3 regions of the Nocardia sp. NPDC004722 genome follow, and region 2 is predicted to be linked to each of the others. Evidence: riboswitches for the same ligand, from Rfam matches in the RefSeq annotation. Region 2 holds a riboswitch; each other region holds the start of a gene.

Region 1 (6,721 bases), on a different contig from region 2:
CGGCAGTGCCGGATCCGGGAACGGGTTGGGCAGCACGGCCCGGTAGGTCGCCGCCCCGTCGGCATCGGTGATGAAGACATTCGGGACACCCAGCGGCCCGGGCCGGGTCGGTGCGTCCCGGTCCAAGTCCTTGGCCCGCAACGACATCACCGTGTACAGCGAGTCCGGGATGAGCCCGCTGAACTCGAAGCGGAACTCTCCGGTCCGAGCCTCGTCGTCGACGGTCACTTCCAGGGTGCCGCGTGCCCGCAGCCAGTCCCCCAGCGTGACGGCCGTGGTGAGTTTGCGCCCGTCCTCGGGCCGGATATCCGGGATCGGCGTCTCGTGGAACGGGTAGCTCGGCCGCCGCACCGTATCCGCGTCCGGTCGCTGATCGGGAGCGAACACCATCGGATAGTTGTTGGCGGGCAACGGCAGTGGCAGCGTGTGCAGCACGCTCCCGGCGTCCGCGTCCGGCAACTCGCCGGGCAGTTCCCGCACGATGGTGTACGCCGCCAGGTCACCGAACTTCGGTACGGGGGTGTCGGCCGCGACGATGGCCCGCCCCCACCGCCGGGTGACGGTCCCGTCCGGCCCCGGCACGACAAGATAGCCGACGACGATGAAATCGCCGTCGGCGTCGAGTACTTCGCTCGGCGGGTACAGCGGCCCCTGCGTGGTCGGGGTCAGGTCGTAGCTCTTGCTCACCATACGGACAGCGCTTCCTGCTCGGAGAGAAGGCGACCCGGATCGTCGACGGTATCGCCGACCCGGTCGCCGAGACGGGTCCAGTCGGGGCCCTGGGACGCGAGAACCTGGTCGTCCCCGCGAAAACCGGGGTGTCCCACGGCTTGCAGGAACGGCAGGTCGCTGGCGTGATCGCCGTAGCCGTAGCTGTTCGCGCGGGCGATCCCGTGCTCGCGCAGGTAGTCCGCGACGGCGGCGGCCTTGGCAGTGCCGATCATGGGCCGCCACACCTCGCCGGTGAGCACGCCCTGCTCGTCGACCACCGGGGTGGTGGCGATGACGTGGTCGGCCCCGAGCGCCGCCGCGACCGGGTCGATGGCCGCCGGAAACGACCCCGACAACAGCACCGTGGCGTGCCCCGAATCACGATGTGCGCGCAACGTTTCCACCGCTTCGGCGTAGTACACCCCGCCGCCCGCGCTGAACCCCGCGAACCAGCGTCGCCCGGCCTCGGCCAGCGCGTCGGCCCGCGCGCCCCGATAGGCCCGGTAGTAGTGCCGGTTGACCTCCTCCCGCGGCGTCCCCGCCGCGGCCCGGCGCTTGATCTCGTCGCTCAGTCGCGCGTATTCGCTGCCGTCGTCACCGTTCTCGGCCAGCCAGAAGCGCTGGAAGGCGAACATGCTCTTGACGGTGATGAGGGTTTCGTCGACATCGAAGAACGCGGCGCCGGCCGTCACGCCGCCTCCAGGTAGGCCGCGATCGCCTTGGCCGCCTTGTGCCGCTCGATCTGGGAGATGCGCTCGTTGGGCAGTGCCGCGTAGGTGATGCGGGTGGTGGCGACGCTGCGGTCGAGCTGGCGTACGTCCACCTCGATGGCGAATTCCAGTTTGGCCGGGTCCGTGACGGAGATCGGGGTGAGCACCGCGTGCAGGCTGGCCGGGAGCGGGAACAGGAAGGACTTGAACTCCAATTCGATGCTGTTCCACACGATGTAGAAGTGCTGTTCGGGCCAGCGACGGCCGTATTCGAGTTCGAACGCGCCGAGGAACAACTGCCGCACCGCTTCGACGATCACGATGCCCTGCACGTGTTCGCCGGTCTGATGGTCGAGCAGCAGTTCGTTGTCGCCGTGGATGCGCAGGTCCGCCCGGAACTCGGTATCGGATTCGCGAATCAGATTGGCCAGCAGCACATTCGAGTGCTGATACTTGTGCACCTGGTGGCGTGGGGCCGGTTCGTCGACCGGTCCGCTGACCCGCAGTCCGGCCGGGGCGTGCACCAGGGCCACGTGTTCGACATAGTCGAGATCGTGGCGCGTCACCCCCTGGCCGAGCCGCACGGTCAGCGGCCGGTCCGACTCCCGCCACCGGCCGCCCCGTAGCGCGGCCACCAGTCCCGACACCGTGAAGGCCCGGTCGTCCGCGGCGATGCCCCGGAAGCGGTCGGCCACCAGCAGCACCTCGCCGACGGCCACCTCCTCCGCCACCGCGGTCACCGAATCGAGCTGGGCTACAGACATTTTCCCTCCGAGAGCAAGACGCTTATGGCGACGCTCGCCGCCATCCGGTCGTCACCCGGAGCACCCCGCCGCCGTGGAGGGTTGCCGCCCAGCCAGCCGGGGCTTTGACACTGGAACTCATGACCGTGATCGAAAAGCTATGCGGCCCAATCTTTTTCCCCTACAGTTTCAACCACGGCGATTGAAACCCGGACGCGGAGGACGCCGCTGGCCCCCGCGCTCCGATTCACTCCGCGACAGTCACGCGCGTCGAGCCGACCGCCAATGCCGCACCCACCGCCGACAGCACCGCGATGGACAGCGCGACGACCGAATAGCCGTGGCGGGAAACCAGATTGGCGAGCTGCGGACCGCCGCTGGCCCCGACGAACAGAGCGAAGGTGTACAGCGCCGTGGCGGTGCCCCGCGCCGCGCCCGCATGGACCGCGATCGCCTGCACCGCCGCCGGGGCCGCCACCGCGATCGCCGTGACGAACACGAACAGCCACACCGCGACCCACACTCCGCCCAACGGCACCGCCGTGATCGCGGCCGCACCCGCCGCGATCGCCAGAGCGGCGATCAACCGGGTGGCGGGGGCGATGACGCCCAGCCGCCCGGCCAGCAACGGCACCGCCACCATGGCCGGAATCGCACTGGCACGCAACGCGAGCAGGGCGGCATTGCCCGAACCCACCCCGTCCGGCGGGGAGAGCTGGATCCCGGTATAGATCCCCACGAACGAGCCCAGGATGGCCAGGCAGCTCAGGTACAGCAGAGCCAGCCGAGCCTGCCGCAGCAGAATCCCGAAGGGCACGAACGCGGTACGCAACTCCCCCAGCCACCCGGCACCGCCGCCCGACGCGGTGTCCGGCGCCGGAGCCTGCAGCACCACGTGCAGCAGCACCGCCGAGAGCGCGAAAGCGATTGCGCCCGCGATGAAGATCGCGTGCCAGCCGAGGGCGTTGCCGATCAGCTGGGCCAGGACCTGCGCCACCACACCCGCACCCAGGAACGAGCTCGTCAGACAGGTGAGCGCGAAGATCCTGCGCTGCGGAGCGATGCGCTCCGACAGGTAGGCGAAGGCGGCCGGTGCGAAGAAAGAAGCGGTGAGCCCCTGCAGAATTCGCGCCGACAACCCGGTGGCGAGCCCGGGCGCGACCGCCACCAGCAGCGAGCTCACCACCGTCGCCAGCAGTCCGCCGACGATCACCGGCCGCCGCCCCCAGCGGTCCGACAGCGGCCCGGTCACCAGGAATCCCGCGCCGTAGGCCAGCCCGAACGCCGTGGTGGTCCAGGTCGCTGCCGACTTGGACGTATCCCAGTCGGCCGCAAGCCGATTCAGAACCGGCAGCACCACATACAGCTGCCCGACCACCAGGATCCCGACCGCGCAGACGGCCGCGACCGTCCGCCCGGTCGGCGCCCATTCCGGTTCGGCGGCGCCGCCCGCCCCGAGTTCCGTGTGAGGCTCGCGCACCCCGTCCGCTGGGAGAACCGGCTTCGCCGCGGTGGCTGATTCATCCTCCAATCTCACGTCCGCCTCGGGGGTCACGCCCCTGTCGAGGGCAGCGTCCGCCTCGAGCTTTTCGTCCGCCGTGAGGTCTGCATCCACCTCCGGCGCGCGGTCCGGGTCAGTAGTCGGCGGCGAGCTCACGGGCGCGCTCCTGGGCCGCGGCGAAGCCCGCTTCCGGGTTGTCGGTGAGGACGGTCGGGGCGAAGCGGATTTCGGCGATGTCCTTGATGCCGACGAAGTTCAGCCAGTCCGCGACGAACGGGGTGGCGAAGTCGGAGCCGAATTCGACCGGCACGCCGGGCTGGTGGACGCCGCTGGTGTACACGGTGACGGCGCGCTTGTCGGTGAGCAGCCCCGAATACCCCGCCTGCGGGTCGAAGGTGAACGCCCAGCCGGGCTGGGTGACGATGTCAACCCACTGCTTGAAGATGTAGGGCACACCCGCGTTCCAGATCGGGATATTGAGGACGTAGAGGTCCGCGGCCGCGAACCGGTCGAACACGGTGCGCGCCAATTCCCAGGCCGCGAGCTGCGGGGGCGTCTGGTCACGACCGGTGAACAGCGCGAGTTTGGCTTCGGCGGCGTGGGTGCCGAAGTCGGGCAGGTCGGCCTCGAACAGGTCGAGGGTATCGACGGTCAGTTCCGGATCGCGGGCGGTCAGCCCGTCGATGAAGGTCTGGGCCAGCGCCCGGGATTGACTGTGCGCACCGCGCGCCGAGGCATTGACATGCAGCAGGGTGGTCATCGAATTCCTTTCGTGGACAACGAAGTCCACGAATATCAAGACCTACCCTCCCGGCACGACGATTACGTGCGCGCTGATCCGAAGCCCGGCCCCGGAGAACTCAGGCCAGGATGAAGCTCAGTTGCAGCGCGTACCCGCCGCCCTGCCGCATCCACGAGTACCCGAACCAGACGCCCGGGGTGACCTCACGGATCTCGTCGTAGAGCTGCGGGACCGGCGACGGCGCGTAGTCCAGCACCCAGGCCGCGCCGCCGTCCACCACCGAGGGCCCGGTGAAGACATTGGCCTGGAACCCCTCGATCCCGGCTCCGGTGAGGCGGTTGAACAGATACCCACCCGCGGGGTTCGTGTAGAAGTCCTTGCCGATCCAGAACAGCGGCGCCCACGACTGCATCTCGCGCGGCGAGGCCACCCAGCCGTCCTTCGATCCGATCGGGACATCGCCGCGCGGGGCGTCGCGGTAGATCGCGTCCTGTTGCGCGGGGCTGCATCTGAAGCGCAACGAGTCCACAGTTGCTGATGTGTTGTCCGGGAACAGAACACAGCCGCCGCCGTAGTCCGTGTCGGCGTGAGCGAACACCGGGACAGCTAACGGCAGCACCCCCAGACCGAGGATGGCGAGGCTTTTTATCAGGGCATTTCGGAGGATCTCACACCTGGTACCCATCACTGTCTCCATCGGGATAAGTCCCGACCCACCAGTGATCTTAGTTCGCGACAAAATAGCTGATCAGAACCGATTCCGAACCGAGACCAGATCGATCCGCAGTTAACAGGAAATTGACAGCATTCAACTGGAAATGTCTCGAGGTTCGTGTCGATGTAATGGACTATGACCTCGATTCAGGCCCGCACACCGCACGCTCGGTGGACTTGGATCGCGGCCGGCAGTTTCGTCGCCGTGATCTCGTTGGCAGCACTCAGCGCCCCGCGCGCATCCGCCACTTCTCGTGACCAAGTAGGTCAAGACCAGGTTCCGGAGACCCCGCCGCCGGGAACGACTCTCGTCGTTCCGCATCCCATCGCGGTGACCGCGATCGCCCAGCAGATGCAGGCGGCCATCCAGGCCGCCTCGCCGGGCACCACCGTCGGCATCGACGTGGTGGACACCACCACCGGCACCCCGGTCGCCAGCCTCAATGCCGATCAGCAGTTCTACACCGCGTCGGTGGTGAAGCTGCTCATCGCGCTCGACACCCTGAAAAACCAGAACTGGCAACCGGATCCGGATACCACCGACCGGCTCACCCAGATGCTGACGACCAGCGACGACGATATCGCCGACGCGCTGTGGGACGACGGCGGCAACGACGCCATCATCGACCGCATGGTGAGCGCCATCGGCCTGACCGCCACCACCGCGCCCGAGGACACCGCGCAATGGGGTGAAACCCTCACCACGCCAAGGGATGTGGTGGCGATCTTCCACTACATCACCGGTTCGGTCCCGGCCTCTGCCCGGGATCTGATCATCGGCGCGCTGCACAACACCTCCGAGACCGCGGCCGACGGCACCAACCAGTACTTCGGGATTCCCGACGCGCTCACCGGCGCGAGCTGGGCGGTCAAGCAGGGCTGGATGGATCTGGATTCCTCCACCACCCTCGACACCACCGGCCTGGTCAGCCCGTCTCCGGATCAGCCGTATCGCTATGCGGTGGTGGTGCTTTCGCAGCAGCCGGCGGGCACCAGCTGGTCGGTGGCGGGTTCGGCCCTCACCGCGGGCGTGCAGTTGCTGCACACCGTGCTGAAGTAGCGCTCAGCCCAGCCACTGCCGCACCCGGTTTCGGGCGATGCGGCGGGCGTGTTCGGGCGAGACCCGATCGGGCTCGGTGACGACCGCGATGGCGAGCCCGTCCAGCAATGCCAGCAGTTCGGTTGCGGTATCCCGGGATTCGTCCGCGCGGGCGGGCGCGGCGCGGGCCAGCACCCGCGCCAGCAGGTCCTCGGTCTCGCGCCACTGCTCGCGATGCAGGGCCGCGATCAGCGGATCGTGTGCGGCGCGGGCCACCAGGGCCAGCCAGACCCGCGTCAGCCGGTCATCCGGCGTCGGCGGCAACAGCAGTTCGGTCAGGCTCAGCAGCTGGTCCTGCGGCGGGAATTCCCGGACGCCCGACCGCAGGAACCGTTGCGCGGCCTGGCCGCTCACGTGATGCCAGGCGGCGACCAGCAGTTCGGTCTTGGTGGAGAAGTGGTACTGCACCGTGCCGATGGAGACGCCGGCGCGGGTGGCGAGATCGCGGATGCTGACGCCCTCGATGCCATTCTCGGCGATGGCGTCGGCGAGGCGTTCCAG
Region 2 (6,721 bases):
TTGTAGCGGAAGGTCGGGGTCAGCACCGAGGTGCCGAGCTGGATACGGCTGGTGCGCTCACCCACCGCGGTCATCCAGGCCAGCGAGAACGGGGCGTGGCCGCCATTGTGCCGCCAGGGCTGGAAATGATCGGAGACGGTGGCGGAGTCGAGGCCGTGCTCCTCCGCCGCCACCGCGAGTTCCACCAGTTCGCGCGGGCCGAACTGTTCCGCGGACGCCTTGTAACCGAGCTTGAGGTCTTTCACCTGGGCACTCCTGTCGCCTTGCTGCGCTTGGGTTGTGCGGGCCAACCTCCCGCCGCCGCCCGCGACACCGCATCGCTCGAGAAAACAGCACGGCGTCGCAAACGGACTTACCTCGCACCATAGGTCCAGTGCCGGGAGGCGGTGCGGCAGGGGTCACACCCAAGTCCTCGAACCCCGGGTCGGGGGACGGTATTCCGGGGATGAGACCGGTCGGACGGTCAATCAGAGCAGGAATATATGAGCGTTCGGTCCGGGGATAGCGGAGAATATGCGCGTGACCAACTCGAGCGCAGAACCGATCCTCTCCTACTTGACCGACATGGACGGCGTCCTGGTTCACGAGAATCACATGGTGCCCGGAGCCGACAAGTTCCTCGCCGAACTGCGCGACAACGACATTCCGTTCCTGGTGCTCACCAACAACTCGATCTACACCGCGCGCGACCTGCAGGCCCGGCTCAAGCACACCGGCCTCGAGATCCCCGTCGAATCCATCTGGACCTCGGCGCTGGCGACCGCCACCTTCCTCAACGATCAGCGTCCGGGCGGCACCGCCTACGTGGTCGGCGAATCCGGCCTCACCACCGCGCTGCACGAAATCGGTTACATCCTCACCGATTCCGATCCGGACTACGTGGTGCTGGGCGAAACCCGCACCTACTCCTTCGAAGCCATCACCACCGCCATCCGGCTGGTCGCGGCGGGCGCGCGCTTCATCGCGACCAACCCGGACGCCACCGGACCCTCGCGCGAGGGCATCCTCCCGGCCACCGGCTCGGTCGCGGCCCTCATCACCCAGGCCACCGGCCGCAAGCCCTACTACGTCGGCAAGCCCAACCCGCTGATGATGCGGTCGGCGCTGCGCCGCATCGGGGCGCACTCGCTCTCGACCGTCATGATCGGCGACCGGATGGACACCGATGTCATCGCGGGCCTCGAGGCGGGCATGCGCACCATCCTGGTCACCACCGGCATCTCCACCCCGGCCCTGGTCGAGCAGTTCCCGTACCGCCCGACCACCATCCTGCCGTCGGTCGCCGCCCTGGTCGGCAAGACCAAGGACCCGTTCGCGGCCTAGTCGGTCCGGTCGCCCTCGAGCGCGTCGAGGGCGGCCGACAGGGTCGTCAGCGCGTCCACGATGCGCGCCAGTTCCTCCCGGCCCAGCTGCGCGACAAGCCGTTTCGAGAAGGCTTTGTGCTGCGGGTCGATGCGCCGGACCGCCTCGTGCCCGGCCTCGGTGATCGCGACCAGCTTGGCCCGGCGATGCGCCGGATTCGGGCGGTACTCGGCGAAACCCTTGTCCACCAGCAGATCCGCGACCCGTTGCACGCTCTGCCGGGTGATGCCCATCTCGCGTGCGATGCCCGCCACCGGCAGCGGCTCGTGCAACACCGCGCCCAGCACCTGCCACCACGCCACGGTGATCCCCGACGGTTTGGCCAATTCCTCGGCGATGGTGAGGAATTGGCCGTTCAGCTTGAACGAGGTGACCGCCGCGGTAGCGAAGAGCTGCTGGTCGGTGCGAGTCATCGCGCGGCTGCCGCGCGCTGCTGTTCGTACTCGAACAGCTCGTAAAAGCCTGCCGGATCATTGTTTCCGTACAGCTTGTACCAGGCTTCGAGCACGTGCGGCTCGTAGATGCCGAGCCGGGCGAAGATCTCGCGGGCGAGGTCGACGGGGCGGGTACCGGTCGCGGTGATCAAATCACCGTCGGTGACGGCCGTCGCCGATCCCACGTAGTGCTCGCCGCCCGAATATCCGGAGTAGGAAAGGTATCCGGGGTCATTGCTGGTGTGCGGCCGACCATCGAGCAGCCCCTCCTTCGCCAGCCCGAAAGTCGCACCACAGATGGCCGCGACCGGAACCCCGGCGTCCAGGAACTCCCGCGCCTTGCCCGCGAAGGTCGTGATCGGGCTGGCCGGATCGAATTCGGTCGCCAGTCCCGGCAGGATCAGCATCGCGCTGTCGGCGGGCTTCAGATCTTCGAGCGCGAGGTCGGGCAGAACCCGCATGCCGCCCATCGACGTGACCGGATCGGCGCTGATCCCAACGGTTTTCACCTGCCAGGTGCCGGGTTCGCGCTGCCAGAGTTCGCGGTTGATGTGCGCGGTCGCATGCCCGACCTCCCAGTCGGAGAAGGTGTCGTACACGGCCATGTGAACTGTTTTCATCATGACAGTATGCTGTCATATTTGACAGCATACTGTCAATGTTTTCCCCGTCCTCATGCTGCCGCGGTCTGGCGCACCGCATCGGCGACCGCGCGGAAGTCCTTGCCCAGGATGTGGTCATGGTTGCTCGGAACCTTCGCGCTGACCTCGATGAACGGATTGCGTTCGCAGACTCCGGCGATCGAGGTGCGAATCCGCTCCTGCTCGTCGCCCTTGCTGCCAAAAGAGGAACCCGACGCGACCACGTACCGGGTCGGCACGGTGATGTTGTCGAGCACCGGACCCAGCGCCGCCGCGCGGGAGATCTTGCCCAGCTCGATATTGCTTTCCGCCTGCTGCGCGGCCGACAGCTTCGGAGTCAGACCGGTCGGGCGCAACAGCACGGTCACCGGGGCCAGCCGCTTGAACAGCTTGCGGATGCGGATCTCCATGGCGTCGTCGAACCAGTCGTAGGGCTGCGCGCCGTCGACCAGGATCGCGCCCAGCGCCCGCTCCGGATTGCGGCTCGCCCAGTGCGCGGCGACGAAAGCGCCGTAGGACCAGCCGATCACGAGGGCCTTCTCGACACCGCGGGCGGCGAGGACCGCATCGACATCGCGGACGCACGCCTCGAAGGAGTAGTCGGCCGATTTCAGCGACTTCTTGCCGCGCGCCCGCTCGTCGAAGGTGATGTGGCGGAAGCCGTCACCGAGTTCGGCGATGACCTTGGCCCAGTAGCCCTGGGTGGCGAACTGGCCGTTGAGGTAGATCACCGGGATGCCGTCGCCGCCGGTGTCGGTGCAGAACAGCGCGGTGTCGTCGACCGGAATCATGCCGGTCCAGAGGGTGGTGGAGGAAGCGGAGGAGCTGTTGTTCTTCGTCATGAGAACAACTTTCGACGTCAGGCCTGATATCCGGCTGACACCGGCCTGACGTCGCTAGCCGGATCAGCTCAGCGCATGGTCCAGGTCGCCCAGCAGGTCCTCGACATCCTCGAGACCGATGGAGATGCGGACGACACCGTCCGTGATGCCCACGGCCGCACGGCCTTCCGGGCCCATGGCACGGTGGGTCGTGGTGGCCGGGTGAGTGATCAGGGTCTTCGCGTCACCGAGGTTGTTGGAGATGTCGATGATGCGCAGCCGGTTCAACACCTCGAAAGCGCGCTTCTTGGCCTCGTTCTCCGGGGCCTTCAGCTCGAAGGTGATGACCGTGCCGCCGCCGGACATCTGCCGCTTGGCCAGCTCGTACTGCGGATGCGAGGACAGGAAGGGGTATTTCACCCACGCCACGGCCGGGTGGTTCTCCAGGAACTGCGCGATCTTCAGCGCCGAATCCACCGACTGACGCAAGCGCAGCGGCATGGTCTCGAGGCCCTTGAGCAGCGTCCAGGCGTTGAACGGGCTCAGCGCCGGACCGGTGTGGCGCATGAGGTTCTTCACCGGACCGTCGATGTAATCCTGCGGTCCCAGGATCGCGCCGCCGAGCACCCGGCCCTGGCCGTCGATGTGCTTGGTGCCCGAGTAGACGGTGATGTCCGCGCCCAGGTCGAAACCGCGCTGCAACAGCGGGGTGGCGAAGACGTTGTCCAGCACCACCTTCGCGCCCGCCGCGTGCGCGAGATCGGAGACCGCGCGCACATCGGTGAGGGTCTGCATCGGGTTCGACGGGGTCTCGAAGAACACCGCGGTGGTCGGCACCGACAGCGCCTGCTCCCACTGGTCCAGATCCTCGCCGTCGACGAAGACCGTCTCCACGCCCCAGCGCGGCAGGATCTCGTTGGCCACCACGAAGCAGGAACCGAACAGGCTGCGCGCCGCCACGAGACGGTCACCGGCGGCCACCAGCGCGCCCAGCGCGGTGAACACCGCGGACATGCCCGACGCGGTCGCGAAACACGCTTCCGCGCCGTCGATCAGGCGCAACCGCTCCTCGAACATGGCGACGGTCGGGTTGCCGTAGCGGGAGTAGACGAAGTGCTCGATATCGCCGGTGAAAGACGCTTCAGCCGCCTCCGCACTCTCATAGACGAAACCCGAATTGAGGAACAGCGCCTCGGAGGTCTCGTCGAAGCCGGACCGCCGGGTGCCGCCGCGCACGGCCTGCGTGGCCGGGCCGACGCCCTCGGGGAGCGGCTTGTCGAAAGAACCGCCGGTGATCATGACTGCCTCCACGGAAGTCCGTCGGCGCGCCAGCCAGTGCTGCCGCGATGACCCTGAGCGTCGAGCGCACCCTCGAACCCGTCGACCACATTGAAGGACGGGGAGATGCCCACGGTGGTGGCCGCGGTGGCCGCGCCGATCGAGCGCTGGCCGGAGCGGCAGATGAACAGCACCGGCGCGTCCGAATCGTCCGGGCGCGCGGCGAGCGCCTGCCGCAACTGGTCCACGAACCGCGCATTGGGCGCGCCGGTGGCGTCCACCCATTCGATCAGCGCGGTCGGCCGGCCGATGCCATTGGTGTCGGGCACCCCGACGAAACGCCATTCCGCCTCGGTGCGGACATCCACCAGCACCGCATCCGGATTGTCGCGCAACAACTCCCACGCCTGCTTCGGCGTGATGTCACCCGCGTAGTTCACCTGTACCTCCTGTGAATCCGCACTTGCCGCACCGCGTTCGGTGCGAGGCCAGGTCGTCACCCGGAGCACCCCACCGCGGAGGAGGGTTGCCGACCAGCCAGCCGGGGCTTGGCGCTGATACTCATGACCTGGGATGAGAGTGCCGAAAAACCGGCACCCGTGTCAAACGGTTCGCCGGACTTCGGACCTTGTCACGAACTGCAGACCAACCAGCGGGAATTCTCTTTGGTGAAGTGCCAGGTCGACGTGGTCTGCGCGCCACCGGCGCTGAAAGTGACCTGGGCGGTGGCCTTGTCGCCGTCGATCACCGGGTCCTTCAAGGCGTCGAAGCTGATCGGGCCGCCGGTCTCCACGGCGATCCTGAGCGGCGAGTTGCTCTCGTCGAATCCCTTGCAGGCCAAGCTCGGTTCGTACTTGCCGTTGTCGCTGCGGTACTTGATGAAGTTGCCCGCGGGTGCCGAGAGCCGATCGGTATCTGTGACATTCTTCTCAACCGGCGAAACCAGCGTGGCGATCACGATGCCCAGGATCACGAACGCGATGAGACCGGCCGCGACCAGGAACGGCCACATGCTTCGCGTCTCGTTCTGATCGAACTGGACCGTCTCCTCGACTGTCTCCTCGGCGTCGCTCATGGGTAGATCATGCCTGGTCGGTGCGCGGGACCCGGAAGGCCATCGCATAGAATCAGCAGAATTTCCGCCCCAGGCGCGGGAATAGCAGGACAACGCAGCAACGCTGCAGCGTCGGGGGCCGACGATGGTCACCGAAGCCAGGGCGTCAACTTAGCCTAAGCTAAGACCGACGGCTAAGTTTTGACGGCAAGTTAGTTTCGACCCAAAGGGTGCGCGGAAAAATGACCGAACAGAGTGCAGCGACCCGCCCGCTACGCATTGCGATCGTGGGCGCAGGACCGGCCGGCATCTATGCCGCCGATGCCTTGATGAAGTCCGACGCACCCGCCGGGTTCGACGGGGTCAGCATCGACCTCTACGAGCGCATGCCCGCGCCCTTCGGCCTGATCCGCTACGGCGTCGCCCCCGACCACCCGCGCATCAAGGGCATCATCACCGCGCTGCACAAGGTCCTCGACAAGGACCAGGTCCGCCTGCTCGGCAATATCGACTACGGCGTCGACATCACCCTCGAGGATCTGCGTCAGTTCTACGACGCGGTCATCTTCTCCACCGGCGCCAATGCCGACCGCGCACTGGAGGTTCCGGGCATCGACCTGGACGGCTCCTACGGCGCCGCGGACTTCGTGTCCTGGTACGACGGGCATCCGGACGTGCCGCGCACCTGGCCGCTGGACGCGCAGAAGGTCGCCGTGCTCGGCGTCGGCAATGTCGCCCTCGACGTGGCCCGCGTGCTGGCCAAGACCGGTGACGAGCTGCTGCCGACCGAGATTCCGCCGAACGTCTACGAGGGGCTGCTGGCCAACCAGGCGCTCGAGGTCCACGTCTTCGGCCGCCGCGGACCCGCGCAGGCCAAGTTCACCCCGCTCGAGCTGCGCGAACTGGACCACTCGCCGACCATCGAGGTCATCGTCGACCCCGAGGACATCGACTACGACGAGGGCTCCGAGGCCGCGCGCCGGCACTCCAAGCAGGTCGACATGATCTGCAACACGTTGGAGCAGTGGGCCATTCGCGATGTCGGCAACCGCCCGCACAAGCTGTTCCTGCACTTCTTCGAGAACCCCTCGGAGATCCTCGGCGAGGACGGCAAGGTCGTGGGCCTGCGCA
Region 3 (6,721 bases), on a different contig from region 2:
AATTCGATGCCCCTGTACATGCTCGCCAAGGAGCAATATGTCTCGCGACACCGATTCACCGCCAGGCAGAACCGCCGGCAGGTTCGACACCCTGCTGCGCCACGATCTTCCTGCATCCCTCGTCGTCTTCCTCGTCGCCTTGCCGCTCTCGCTCGGCATCGCGGTCGCCTCCGGTGCGCCCATCGCGGCCGGACTCATCGCCGCCGTCGTCGGCGGCATCGTGGTCGGCCTGCTCGGCGGTTCGCCGCTGCAGGTCAGCGGCCCCGCGGCTGGTCTCACCGTGGTGGTCGCCACAACTATCAGCGAATTCGGTTGGAAGACAGCCTGTTTCATTACCGTGCTGGCCGGTGCCATGCAGATCCTGTTCGGCCTCAGCCGGATTGCCCGCGCGGCGCTGGCCATCGCGCCGGTGGTGGTGCACGCCATGCTCGCCGGCATCGGCATCACCATCGCACTGCAGCAGCTGCATGTGCTGCTGGGCGGATCCTCGCGGAGTTCGGCCTGGCAGAACCTGATCCAGCTGCCCCATGAGTTGATGAACCTGCACGGCGACGACTTCTTCATCGGACTCGTCGTCATCGCCATCATGCTCAGCTGGAAATACGTGCCCGGACAGCTGAAGGTGCTGCCCGGCCCGCTGGTCGCGGTCGTCACCGCCACCGTGCTGGCCCTGGTGATCCCCGGCGAGCCGGAGCGAATCGTGTTGAACGGCTCGCTGTTCGACGCGATCGGGCTGCCAGGTCTGCCCTCGGGCAACTGGGGCGGAGTGGTGCTCGCGGCACTGACCATCGCCCTCATCGCCAGCGTCGAGTCCCTGCTGTCGGCGGTCTCCGTCGACAAGATGCACACCGGTGCGCGCACCGACTTCGACCGGGAACTGGTCGGGCAGGGTGCGGCCAATATGGTCTCCGGCGCGCTCGGCGGCCTGCCGGTCACCGGCGTCATCGTGCGCAGCGCCACCAACGTGGCCGCCGGCGCCCGCACCCGCGCTTCGGCGCTGCTGCACGGCATCTGGATTCTGGTGTTCTCGGTCGCGCTCGTCGGCCTGGTGCAGCAGATTCCGAAGTCCGCGCTCGCCGGTCTGCTCATCGTGGTCGGCATCCAGCTGGTCAAGCTCGCGCACATCAAACTGGCCCGGCGCACCGGTGACCTGCTGGTGTACCTGGTGACCGTGCTCGGCGTGGTGTTCCTCAACCTGCTCGAAGGCGTCATCATCGGCCTGGCCTTGGCGTTCGCGCTGCTGCTGTGGCGGGTCGTGCGCGTCTCGGTGGTGGCCGCCCCGGTGGCCGGGACCGACCGCTGGCTGGTCAGTATCGACGGCACCTGCACTTTCCTGGCGCTGCCCAAGCTGACCGCGGAACTGCGCAAGGTGCCCGAGGGCACCGAGGCGCTGGTGGAACTCAGTGTCGACTTCCTCGACCACGCCGCCTACGAGGCCATCCACGACTGGGCCCGCCAGCACGAAAGCACCGGCGGCAGCGTCGAATACGTGGAGCTCGGCACCGCGCACATGGCTCACGCGCTGACCGGTCCGCCGGTGCGTGGCAAGGCCCGCAGCCTGCTCGACGACGTGCTGCGCCCCTGGCGCGAGGACGACGGCAACCCGATCGCCAAGGGCGTGGCCGCCTTCCACCGTCGCAACGCCCACGTGGTGCGCCCGCACCTCGACGAACTGCGCGACGGCCAGAACCCGCACTCGCTGTTCCTGACCTGCGCGGATTCACGGATCGTGCCGAACGTCATCACCAACAGCGGGCCCGGCGACCTGTTCACCATCCGCAATGTCGGCAACCTGGTCGTCCCCGGCGGACGCGACGCCTCCATCGAGGCGGCGCTCACCTTCGCCATCGACGAACTGGGCGTGGACAACGTGGTGGTGTGCGGTCACTCGTCCTGCGGGGCGATGAAGGCGCTGGTCGCGGGCGGGCCCACCGGCCCCGGCCTGGGCAACTGGCTGGTGCACGGACGCCCCAGCGTGGATCGCTTCCACACCGGTGACCCGGTCGCCTCCGCAGCCGCCCGGGCCGGATACGGCGTGGCAGACCAGCTCTCCATCGTGAACGTGGCCGTGCAGGTGGAAACCCTGCGCTCGCACCCCGTGGTCCGGCGCGCCGTCGCCGAACACGGCCTGCGGGTCACCGGCCTCTTCTTCGACATCGCCTCCGCGCGGGTCCTGGAAGTCACCCCCGAGGGCATCGCCGAAATCGATGCCCCCGACCTATCGGGAGCCCTCACCCACACCCATTAGTGAATCGGAGGACTCCGGCACGGCATCCCGAAAGGGGCCCGCGCCGGAGTCTTTTCGTCCGGGCTCCCATCGGCTCCTGCTCGAGATCCATCGGATTTCGACGAGTTCGCGCGGGCGCGCCCAGATCGGCGAACACCACGCCGTGGTAGCTCGGGTCGGGGGTGGTGAAGCCCGGGAACCGCGACTCGCCCGCCTCGTTCTTCACGGTCCAGTCGAAGCCGCCGCCGTCCACGATCACACCCGCGACCGCGGAACCGTGCCCGCCCAGGTACTTGGTGGCCGAATGCACGACGATGTCCGCGCCCAGCTGCAGCGGCTGGATCAGGTACGGGGTGGCGACGGTGTTGTCCACGATCAACGGCACGCCCGCGGCGTGCGCGACCTCGGCGACGCCGGGGATGTCGAGGACCGAGCTGCTCGGATTGGCAACGGTCTCACCGTAGAACGCCTTGGTGTTCGGGCGGACCGCCGCGCGCCACTGGTCCAGGTCGTCCGGATCCTCGACGAAGCTGACCTGGATGCCCAGCTTGGGCAGCGAGTAGTGCAGCAGGTTGTAGGTGCCGCCGTAGAGGTGCGGGCTGGCCACGATGTGGTCACCGGCCTCCGCGAGGTTCAGGATCGCGAAGGTCTCCGCCGCCTGGCCCGAGGCCAGCAGCAGGGCCGCGACGCCACCCTCGAGGGCGGCCACACGCTGCTCCACCGCGTCTTGGGTCGGGTTCATGATGCGGGTGTAGATGTTGCCCGGCTCGGCGAGACCGAACAGCGCGGCGGCGTGGTCGGTGTCGCGGAAGGCGTAGGAAGTGGTCTGGTAGATGGGCAGTGCGCGGGCTCCGGTGGCCGGATCGGGGCTCTGTCCGGCGTGAATCTGCTTGGTCTCGAAGGACCAGTTGGCCGGATCCAGGGTGCCGTCAGCCGCAACGGCCGCGGGCGCGGTCGAGTCACTCATGTGTTCTGCTCCAAAAACAAGGTCGCCGAATGGCGGAAGTTTGACGTTATCGAGAAGCGAATGGGCTTCGACAACAACACATTTCGGTAGACCTCCTGATTGCGCTTGCGTTCGGCCTTCGAACGCCCGGTCTGCACCCGGAAGCACCCCACCGCAGCTGGAGGGTTGCCGATCAGCAAGCCGGGGCCTTAACGCTGATGCTCTTGACCTGTTGCGAGATTCTAACGGGCGGAGGCGGCGGTCTCGGAAGTGGGGCTCGCCACAGCGGATCCGCAACAGACACGCCGGAATTCGCGGAAGGCGGCCAGGACGTTGTCGGCGAGTTTGCGCGCGGTGGCGGGCGCGGCGCAGCCCGCGAAGTCGGATTCGGCCTCGAATTCGCACTCCATGCCCACCCGCACGATGCTGTGCCAGGTGCCCGCGATGAGCCGCACGGTGAGGTGGTCCTCGGGCAGCTGCAGGCGCTCGGCCAGCACCTCGGTCATGGCGCGGGTCTTGGTGTCGGCGGACTCCATGCTGAGCGCGCGGACCGCGACGCTGTTGCTCGAGATGCGCTGCATTTGCTGGAACCATCGGAAGGGCACCGGGGCATCGGATTCGATGACCTGGTCCACGACCGCGAGGAAGGCGTCGAGCAGCGACTGCATCTCGTCACCGGTCACGGGTTGCTCGCGCAGCGCGTCGGCAATCGCCTGACCCCAGCCCTCGATGGGGGCGATGACGATCGCCTCCTTGCTGTCGAAGTACCGGTTCACGGTGCGCGGCGAGACATCGGCCGCGTCGGCGATCTGTTCCACGGTGGTGGCGTCGAAGCCCTGCTCATCGCACAAGCGCAGGGCAACGTCGATGATCCGATCCCGGGTCTGCTGCTTCTTGCGTTCGCGCAGGCCGGGGCGATGGCGCATGACCACACCGATGTGGCTTGACAACTCCGACATGACTCCATCTTAGAGGGTTATAGCTGTTTCCTGTCCCCGTATGACAACTGTCGCACTGCGACATTTTTCTCTTGACGCCAATTGTCGGTAGGGGCCACTATGGTGAAAGCTGCCTTCGCACCCCCCAGAGGAGAGGCTCATGACCGTAGCCACAGACGCGCTCGGTACCGACGAAACAGCAAGTACCGCAAAAGATTCCAGGCGCTGGTGGGCGCTCGGCGTGATCGCCATGGCGCAGCTCATGGTCGTTCTGGACGCCACGATCGTCACCATCGCCATGCCGTTCGCGCAGCAGGACCTGCACATCAGCGACGGCGACAAGCAGTGGATCTTCACCGCTTACACCCTGATTTTCGGCGGTCTGCTGCTGCTCGGCGGCCGCCTCGCCGACTACTTGGGCCGCCGCCGGATCCTGATGATCGGCCTGGTCGGCTTCGCCGCCGCCTCCGCGGTGGCCGGTCTCGCGCAGAACGCGGCCGAACTGTTCGCGGGCCGTGCGTTGCAGGGCGCGTTCGGCGCGCTACTGGCCCCGGCGGCGCTGTCGCTGGTGTCGGTGACCTTCACCGAGGCCAAGGAACGCGCCCGCGCGTTCGGCGTGTTCGCCGCGGTGTCCGGCGCCGGCGCGGCGCTGGGCCTGATCGCCGGTGGCGCGCTGGTCGAATACGCGGACTGGCGCTGGTCGCTGCTGGTGAACACTCCGGTCGCGCTGCTGGCCCTGGTCGGCGCGTTCGCCTTCGTGATCAAGGATGTGCCCGCACCCCGCACCGGCGGCTACGACCTGCCCGGCGCGATCACCGTCACCCTGGGCCTGATCTCCATCGTCTACGGCTTCAGCCGCGCGGCGTCCGACGGTTGGACCGCCGCCACCACGCTGGCGCTGTTCGTGGCGGGTGTGGCGCTGCTGGCGGCCTTCGTGGCCATCGAACGACGCACCGCGAATCCGCTGCTGCCGCTGCGTATTCCGGCGGAGATCAACCGCGGCGGCGCGTACCTGATCGCGCTGCTGGTGCCCATCGCGATGTTCGCCATGTTCCTGAACCTCAGCTTCTACCTGCAGATCGTGCAGCACTACTCGGCGCTGAAGACGGGTGTGGCGTTCCTGCCGTTCCCGGCCGGGATCGTGGTGTCGGCGGGTATCGCCTCGTCGGTGCTGCCCAAGATCGGGCCGCGGCCGCTGATGCTGGCGGGTTCGGTGCTGGGCGCGGCGGGCCTGCTGTGGCTGTCGCGGCTGGAGTACGGCGACAGCTATGCCGTCGCCCTGCTGCCCGCCATGATCCTGATCGCGCTGGGCATGGGCTTCCTGTTCGTGTCCATGCAGACCACCGCGCTGCACCAGGTCGAGGACGAAGACTCGGGTGTGGCCAGTGCGCTGCTGAACGCCGCGCAGCAGGTGGGCGGTTCCATCGGTACCGCGCTGCTGACCACGATCTCGGTGCAGGTGGCGCAGCGGTACGTGCGCAACAACGGGACCATCGACCATGTGATGGAACGGGCCTCGGTGCACTCCTACAGCGTCGCGTTCCTGATCGGTGCGGTGTTCTTCGTGCTCTGCATTCCGATCGCGGCCTTCATGGTTCGCGACAAGCCGCAGAACCTGCTCGAGGGTGATGAGCACGCCGTGCACGTGGGTGTCTGAACGCAGCGCCTGACCGGCGAAAAGATATATCCGAGGGCCGTGAGCACCTCCTTTCGCATTCCGCGGGAGGGGGTTGCCACGGCCCTTTCCTTTTCGCATGCTGGGAAGTGCCGAAAGTCACGCGAAAAGCTACTTATCGGTAACCGCACTGAATTCCCGCACAGCGGGGGCCGCCGTCGCGGTGAGATCGATAGCAGCAGTACGCTTGTCTTGCTTGACGCCACAGCGTACGTGGACTTGGCACCACAGGTCCCGTGCCGAGCGCCATGCGTATACGTTGTCTGTTGAACAGCTGGGGTCCGCTACAAGCGGTGCTCACCGGCCGTGCAATGGGAGCACCACCTTCCTAGGAGGACACGAAGATCCATGTCCAAGATCAAGGTTGAAGGGACCGTCGTCGAACTCGATGGCGACGAGATGACCCGGATTATCTGGCAGTTCATCAAGGACAAGCTGATCGTCCCGTATCTCGATGTGAACCTCGAGTACTACGACCTCGGCATCGAGTACCGCGACAAGACCGATGATCAGGTCACCGTCGACGCGGCCAACGCCATCAAGAAGCACGGCGTCGGCGTCAAGTGCGCGACGATCACGCCTGACGAGGCCCGCGTCGAAGAGTTCGACCTGAAGAAGATGTGGCGGTCGCCCAACGGCACCATCCGCAACATCCTCGGCGGCACGATCTTCCGCGCGCCGATCATCATCTCGAACGTGCCGCGTCTGGTGCCGGGCTGGACCAAGCCGATCATCATCGGCCGCCACGCCTTCGGCGACCAGTACCGCGCCACCGATTTCAAGGTGCACCAGGCGGGCACCGTCACCCTGACCTTCACGCCGGAGGACGGCTCCGAGCCGATCCAGCACGAGGTCGTGCGCATGCCGGAAGACGGCGGCGTGGTGATGGGCATGTACAACTTCCAGGAGTCCATCCGGGACTTCGCGCGGGCCTC

Evidence for each region. A riboswitch is a leader RNA that binds a small molecule or an ion and turns the genes downstream of it on or off. The one in region 2 is predicted to bind S-adenosylmethionine.
Region 1: another riboswitch for S-adenosylmethionine. It lies ahead of ACWELQ_RS26330 (AfsA-related hotdog domain-containing protein); the one in region 2 lies ahead of ACWELQ_RS11905 (rhodanese-like domain-containing protein).
Region 3: another riboswitch for S-adenosylmethionine. It lies ahead of ACWELQ_RS21290 (PLP-dependent transferase); the one in region 2 lies ahead of ACWELQ_RS11905 (rhodanese-like domain-containing protein).

The regions. Positions count from the first base shown of each region.
Region 1 covers NZ_JBSGBY010000301.1:3,175-9,895, reverse strand. Annotated here, with positions in the region: gene ACWELQ_RS26340 (hypothetical protein) at 1-690, opposite strand, end outside; gene ACWELQ_RS26335 (HAD family hydrolase) at 684-1,403, opposite strand; gene ACWELQ_RS26330 (AfsA-related hotdog domain-containing protein) at 1,400-2,185, opposite strand; SAM riboswitch class IV at 2,199-2,310, opposite strand; gene ACWELQ_RS26325 (MFS transporter) at 2,412-3,821, opposite strand; gene ACWELQ_RS26320 (FMN-dependent NADH-azoreductase) at 3,799-4,425, opposite strand; gene ACWELQ_RS26315 (hypothetical protein) at 4,526-5,092, opposite strand; gene ACWELQ_RS26310 (serine hydrolase) at 5,453-6,181, shown strand; gene ACWELQ_RS26305 (TetR/AcrR family transcriptional regulator) at 6,185-6,721, opposite strand, start outside.
Region 2 covers NZ_JBSGBY010000088.1:5,009-11,729, forward strand. Annotated here, with positions in the region: gene fgd (glucose-6-phosphate dehydrogenase (coenzyme-F420)) at 1-245, opposite strand, end outside; gene ACWELQ_RS11880 (HAD-IIA family hydrolase) at 565-1,323, shown strand; gene ACWELQ_RS11885 (MarR family winged helix-turn-helix transcriptional regulator) at 1,320-1,775, opposite strand; gene ACWELQ_RS11890 (DJ-1/PfpI family protein) at 1,772-2,416, opposite strand; gene ACWELQ_RS11895 (alpha/beta fold hydrolase) at 2,470-3,279, opposite strand; gene ACWELQ_RS11900 (O-succinylhomoserine sulfhydrylase) at 3,343-4,557, opposite strand; gene ACWELQ_RS11905 (rhodanese-like domain-containing protein) at 4,554-4,976, opposite strand; SAM riboswitch class IV at 4,991-5,105, opposite strand; gene ACWELQ_RS11910 (Rv0361 family membrane protein) at 5,168-5,611, opposite strand; gene ACWELQ_RS11915 (FAD-dependent oxidoreductase) at 5,833-6,721, shown strand, end outside.
Region 3 covers NZ_JBSGBY010000211.1:1,123-7,843, reverse strand. Annotated here, with positions in the region: gene ACWELQ_RS21295 (SulP family inorganic anion transporter) at 38-2,248, shown strand; partial or broken gene ACWELQ_RS21290 (PLP-dependent transferase) at 2,358-3,194, opposite strand; SAM riboswitch class IV at 3,291-3,403, opposite strand; gene ACWELQ_RS21285 (TetR/AcrR family transcriptional regulator) at 3,416-4,132, opposite strand; gene ACWELQ_RS21280 (MFS transporter) at 4,272-5,768, shown strand; gene ACWELQ_RS21275 (NADP-dependent isocitrate dehydrogenase) at 6,135-6,721, shown strand, end outside.